Regions from separate parts of the Psychromonas sp. MME2 genome, predicted to be linked through region 2. Evidence: riboswitches for the same ligand, from Rfam matches in the RefSeq annotation. Region 2 holds a riboswitch; the other holds the start of a gene.
The links. A riboswitch is a leader RNA that binds a small molecule or an ion and turns the genes downstream of it on or off. The one in region 2 is predicted to bind cyclic di-GMP.

Region 1: another riboswitch for cyclic di-GMP. It lies ahead of AB1A03_RS00855 (fibronectin type III domain-containing protein); the one in region 2 lies ahead of AB1A03_RS05840 (fibronectin type III domain-containing protein).

The regions. Positions count from the first base shown of each region.
Region 1 covers NZ_JBEWXI010000002.1:115,251-118,682, forward strand. Annotated here, with positions in the region: gene AB1A03_RS00845 (pseudouridine synthase) at 1-670, shown strand, start outside; gene AB1A03_RS00850 (TIGR04219 family outer membrane beta-barrel protein) at 728-1,507, opposite strand; cyclic di-GMP riboswitch class I at 1,850-1,934, shown strand; gene AB1A03_RS00855 (fibronectin type III domain-containing protein) at 2,021-2,374, shown strand; gene AB1A03_RS00860 (DUF3373 family protein) at 2,451-3,432, opposite strand, start outside.
Region 2 covers NZ_JBEWXI010000003.1:174,227-177,658, reverse strand. Annotated here, with positions in the region: gene AB1A03_RS05845 (transporter substrate-binding domain-containing protein) at 1-478, opposite strand, end outside; cyclic di-GMP riboswitch class I at 1,223-1,308, shown strand; gene AB1A03_RS05840 (fibronectin type III domain-containing protein) at 1,387-2,778, shown strand; partial or broken gene gss (bifunctional glutathionylspermidine amidase/synthase) at 3,023-3,432, shown strand, end outside.

The sequences.
Region 1 (3,432 bases), on a different contig from region 2:
CCAGTCTACGACACTTACCAGAAGCCAAGCTAAAAAAATGATTTTGCAAGGGCGAGTGAATAATGGCCAACAAACATTACGTAATAGCGCCTACAAAGTACAAGATGGCGAACTCATTACACTTGATAACAAGGCCATTACCTTACGGGGCAACCGTTACATTATGCTCAATAAACCGCAGGGTTTTATCTGCTCTACCGTCGATGAACATCTACCAAGTATCTTAAACTTGATCGATGTCGACCATGCAGAACAACTCTGTATCGCAGGGCGTTTAGATGCCGATACAACCGGTTTGACACTAATCACCGATGATGGGCAGTGGTCACACCTCATTACCAGTCCTCGTAAAAAGTGTGCCAAGCGTTATCGCGTTACGATTGAGCAGCCGATCGATGACCATTCCTGCACACTGTTTACACAAGGTATACAGCTCAAGAGCGAACCCCACCCCTGCTTGCCAGCAAAAGTAATAATTGAATCGGATCTAGAGGTGCTACTAACCATTAGTGAAGGGAAATATCATCAAGTGAAACGCATGTTTGCAGCGATCGGCAACCATGTGACTGCATTACATAGAGAACAAATTGGCGATATTCAGTTAGATGCCGAACTGAAACCAGGAGAATGGCGCTATTTAAACGAACAAGAAATAAATAGTGTCGGTTAGATAATAAACAGGCATCAAATGGTTGATGCCTCTCTTTACCACTTAACGACTATTGCATTAGAAATGTAACTGTAAACCTGCGTAGGCACCTTTAAACTCAGCATCTGCATAGATGCCACTAAGATCTTCAATATCAAATTTAATATCGCGGTAGCCAAATTGCACCGTCGCATCTATCGCAAGTGTTTCAATCATATTCCAGAAAATACCACCTTGAATATCATGCACATGATGATCATCGTAGCCAATCCAGTTTACTTCACCATAAACGCCTAATCCAGTAAAGGGTAAGCCAATTTCAGCTGCCACATAACCTAACGGAATAACCCCATTGTAGGACTCTTCTGCGCTCTGTGACAGGCTATTGCCCTGATTATCTTCTACTGTACCATCAAGTTTTACCTTAAAATCACCATATTTAGCATTAAGCCCCAGATCAAGGGAGACAATATCGTTATCTAAGATTTCGTAATAGAGAATAAAATCGAAATGATCCAATTTTGCATCCACAGAGGCATGTCCGGTGAAGGTATAATCACCAAATTCCAAATTGTTAACATCACTATACCCCTTTACATCGAGTTGGTTATAGCGAATTTTAATATTAGGTATTACTGGAATAGGATGCTCTAAAGCGACCCAGAAACTCCCTTTGGTCTTATCATCCAGATTAAACGATTGCATTGTGCCATCTTCACCAAATGAACCTGAAGATTCCATATTCCAAATCTGCGCACCGGCATAAAGGCCTGCTATGGTGTCAGCTTGTACGGCTAATGGGGTGAATAATAGTGGAGAAGAGAGCGCTAAAACGCTAAAGCGAAATGTATTATTCATAAATTTATCCTTAAAAGTAGTTAATCCATTTAAACAGTGATTATTGTCACCTGATAATGAAATTCGCGCAACTACATTACCATTCTATTACCCTCTAGCTAATAATTAACCCAACGCGTCACTCATTTCATTTTCGAGTGACCATTAAAATATAATTTATACAGTACATATTTAAACTAAAAAACAACACGTTATATTTAAAAAAAATCAATGTGAACAGAAAACATCATGAAACAATCAAAAGCGAACTTGTATTGTACAAAAAAACGACATAAAATCATCGCGTAAATAGAAATTAAAACAAATTCACAAATTTCAACTCAGTTTTCACTAATATTGTTCGCTAGAAAATAGCAAATTGAGGGAAACCTTAAGACGCAAAACCACCGGCCTGTAGAGTAAGCTCCATGGCAGCGGGGTTACCGAGGCAATGATAGACCCATCATACCTCTACTTTTTTATACTTAACAATGTTATAGGATGACTGAATTATCATTTTTTGTAGGAGACAAAATGCATAATTCACCCCTATCATGTAAGCACTTATTATTAATGATCTTATCTTTACTGCTCTTTTCCTGTGTATCATCCGAATCGGACTCCAGTGATCAAATAATTGACCAACCGCTTGGTGAAAAACTTCAACTTGTTATCTCGTGGTATGATAATTCAGATAATGAATCAGGCTATATCGTCGAACGCCGCCTAGCAGGAGAAGATGCCTATGACCAAGCAATCTTCCTTCCTCAAGATAGCGACCGCTATGACGACAAAACGGCGTTCACTGGGCAGACATATTGCTATCAAGTTAGTGCATATAACCAAGCGGGTAAGTCCGCATCTGATGAAGTTTGCATTGCAATTTAATCGCTATTAAAAAGTGAAAAGCCGCAGGTAATATTGACTTATTATCATGCGACTTGATTTAACTGATGCAGATAGGTTAATAGTTGTAACGGATCATCGCGCGGAAATCTTGTGCCGTATCAGCCACCATTCCTCCCATTCCCATCATATTCGCCTCTTGCATCGTCATTGGAGCACCACTGTTACCAAAGAATCCATTACTACCGGAGTACTTATAATCAATATAGGTATAACGGAATTGTAAATAGAGCGTTTCACCAATAATAGGCAAATTATAATAAGCTTCATAGGCATCACCGCGTGCTGCTATTTTAGAGCCAATTAACGTATCTTCGCCATAGGTAAATGAACGCCAATATTTAGAGCCGTGATTGAATTCAAAACCGAATCTATCATCAGCTAAAAAACCAGGTATTGTTGCACCAAGCCAATAGGAATAGCCTTTTTCATCCTCCTGTGACCCTAACATTCCGTAGTTCCCACCTGCGGATGTACCACCATCGGGTAATGTCTGAGAGGCTGATACCGATGCAAATAAAACCGTATCATCCAAAAAGTCATTAATAAATTCACCGACACCATTCACTTGCACAGATAAAGTGAAATTTTGCAGATCACCTAATTGCTCAAAGCCTGTTGGTTGAGGCGCCATAGGATTAGAATAATCGTAGCCCATATCAAGCATATTGGTGGCGTAATAGTATTGCGCTTTAATATCATATTGACCATCATTATAGGGAGTAATAATAAAGCCAATCATGTCTATATTATCCGTCGCTCCCGTATCAGTATAATCATGTCCAGAGACAGAAAATCGTGGCGTACTCGTCGCACTCAAGCCTCGACCAGCACAGATTTTAGCATCCATACCAGCAACACCCGTTATTTTCTCAAGTTTTGCACTTAAACTTAGGCCATCAAATTCGACATTAATAGAATGTCCAAGTGGCGATTTTGCACTGTCATAACCTTCTCGAATGTTAGCAAGAAAGCCGTTCGTGGATGGGCGACGACCAATACTCGCCGTCCAAGGTATTTGATCATTACCTAAAAATGAA
Region 2 (3,432 bases):
TGACGGGAATATTCGCGCCTTTTAATACCTTTGTATCCCCCCAAAAAGTACCCTGTCCTGCTTGATATTGACGCAAGTGATCTAGCGTTGTGATTGCATCAAATAGTGTTTGCTCATTTTCTCGGATAATAAAAATGCGCAGCCCCTGCAAACCACGGAAGATAGGAATGCGAATAGCCTGTAAATTATCTTCTTCAACAGCGGAGGCACTTGCCCATGTCACATCAATCAAACCTTGCATAACATGTTTACTTTTACGTGCATCGGAAAGGTTTTCTATATAGGGTTTTACGCAAATATTCTCAGCTTCGATCACTTTCGATAAAGATAAAACAAGTAGGTCTCTGATTAAAATATCTTTACTAATATTGGCAAAGGTGGGGGTGATAATAGGTTTACAGGCATAAGAACAAAGGCTTACGCTCAAAGCCAGTACAGCAAAAATGAGTTCTAAATAATATCGTATGCATCTTTTCATTTACTCTCCGTAATTATTAGTTGTGATTCAGCGGAGGTCAATGCTTGTAATAAATTAAAAAACATATGCTATTGTTGTCTGAACAGCTATTTTTATTTGTCTTGTAAAAGGATAGGGGAAGCCTTATTAATGCGCAAGGTTATCAGTCCGTTTATGTAAGTACGACAACAAATTTAAGCATTAACTCTAACTCTTAGTGTAGATAATTTAGATGAGGAAAGATAAATTATTGTAGATAAGAGTGTCACAATATAAATAAATTTATCCATTAATTTTCTTATTTATTCGTTGAAAGTTTGTTTACTGATTGCAATACCACCACTATACAGCACATTTTTTTGTTGGTTTTGCTGTGATATTTCTCTGTTCATCTAAGTGCGTAGACTAAAAATCATAAAAAAGTAAATTTAATTGTGGGTTAGTGTGTGAGGTAGATCTTGTTATTTGGTATTTGTTTTTATCTTGTTGTTGCTCTATTTCAGCTTGATGGAGAGGTTGGGGAGGTAGCGGTGATGAAAATATAAGACGCTGATTTTTATACTTGATCTGAATAAAAAGTCACAAGCCTAGGTGTGTAATGTTAGTTGATGCTTACGTTTGATCCCTCTAAAAGTAGGTCCTATTTTGCTTTTTTTGAGTGATTAATTACTAAATTAACGCTTTTAATCTGTTCGTTTTTCTGTTTTAATTTGTATGAAATTTAACCAATCCTATTTTTTAATATTCAGTTGTTTAAATATTGTAGCTAGAAAAAGGCAAGTTAAGGGAAACCTTAATACGCAAAACCACCGGCCTGTTGACTATCAGTCTATGGCAGCGGAGTTACCGAGGCGATAATAGTTCTTATCATTCCTCCTAATTTACAAATTATGAATAAACGCTGATTGATCACTTTTGTGGAGGCAAAAATGAATCAACTAGTTAATTTAATTTATACCCGCCTAATTGTAATATTGTTATTCATTATGAGTCCCGTTGCATTATCTGCTAGTTTGCAGATAGCATGGAATGATAATTCAACAAATGAAGAAGGATTTTTTGTTGAAAAGCGCATTGTTAATGATGACTTTTTCCAAAATATCGCAGTGTTAGCTGCCAATACTACGCAATATAATGATTTAGATGTTATTAGTGAAGAGACATATTGTTATCGGATAACGGCATTTAACCAAGCAGGAAAAAACAATTCCGAAGAAGTGTGCGCACAGGTGCCTGTTGTTCCCGATCCAGGTGAAACGCTCCCTGGCGATAAGCCTGATTTTACTGGCAGTGTTGTTATATCGCATGAAACTATTTCTAAACCTGTTGCTATTGAAATAGGTAGAAAAACGCTTTATTCATTTAAAAGTAATGTCACCCATAATCAAGAGTACACTCAAGAGACACTTGAAGGCAGCAACTTTGTAATAAATTCAGGTAAAATTAGTTCTGCAGATAAAGACTATTTTAGCTTCCAAAATGAGGGGGTTGAACTTGAGAATGGTTATACCAGTATGAAGTTTGACAGTAGTAATAGCCTTTCATTTGTTTTACATGGTACAGGTAATGAACAAACTGCACGCTTGTATATGCAGGCTGGAGCTTGGGATGATCAACAATCTAGTGTCGTTGTAACTGCGGGTGATAAAACTCAAGTTGTTACGTTACCTAAGGGGTATAGCTGGCATTTCTTTGCAGTGGACATTGTTTTTGATGGTACAGTTCCTGTGCATATAACAACAGATTCGGATCGTTCAGGTTACAGTGCTGTTATGTTTGCTGGTATTGTTTTTGATAATGCAAATATGGCGCCTGTGGTAAATTATGCGGCACTTGTTGCAACAGAAACAAAATTTGGGTCTGTTATCGACACAACGGATGCAAGCTTTTATAGCGCCAATGGGATAAATGGTAATGAAGATATTTCTAACGCCGTACTGCAGAATTTATCATTCTACGGTAAAAGCAAATATCGCGATGGCAAGTACACATTTGTTAATGGCGGCAATGAGATTAATTCGGGCTATCAAAGTATGTCATGGAAAGAGAGTAATGGCGTTGAAATTAAATTGGCAAGTGGTTCGCAACAGGTAAATATTGCTTCGGTCTATTTTAATGCGGGTGTTTGGAGTAATGATGCTGCCTTTATTGAAATTATCATTAATGGTGAAAGTGAATTAGTTGAAGTGCCTTCTGGTTATACTTGGCATTACATGAAAGTGGATATTGAGTTCGAAGGTATTGTTGATATCAACATTCATCCAGTTGGTACATTCGGCAGTTATAGTGGATTCGGTTTTGCTGGTGTAACAATTCAATAAGTTAGATTAAAGGCTTTAGCTATAATCGGGAACAAGCCAGTGCTTGTTGCCGATTTTTTATTCTACGACTATCTTTTTTAACGTCCCATTTTATCTTGTTCACGAATATATCGACCACAGCTCCCCCCCTTTAGAAACCCTTTCATATATACCTAGTTTTTATTTTGGTTCTAGATAAATGACGGCATTGCTAATAATAAATTAGTCGCATATATTAGTTATCTTCTCACTCTAATAAAAGGATATCGCTTTGACCCACATAGCCACTTCTCGTCCCTTTGGTACTCTGCTTGGTTATGCACCCGGTGGCGTTGCTGCATATTCTAGTGATTACGATAGCGCCAGTGATAGCGAATACCCAAAACGTAGCGCCTTTCGCAATTATGTTGATGGTATTTACATGGGCTATAAATGGCAATGCGTGGAATTTGCACGACGCTGGATGTATCTCAATCATGGCTATCTTTTTGATGATGTGCCGATGGCCTATGATATTTTTAATTTACGTTCTGTGCGCGATATTGCTTCCAATACACGTTTACCCTTACAAGCTTTTGCTAACGGTAGTAAACGTCATCCGCAACCGGGAAGTTTATTGATTTGGGAGCAAGGCGGGGAGTTTGGCAGACTGGCCACGTTGCCATTGTGACGGAA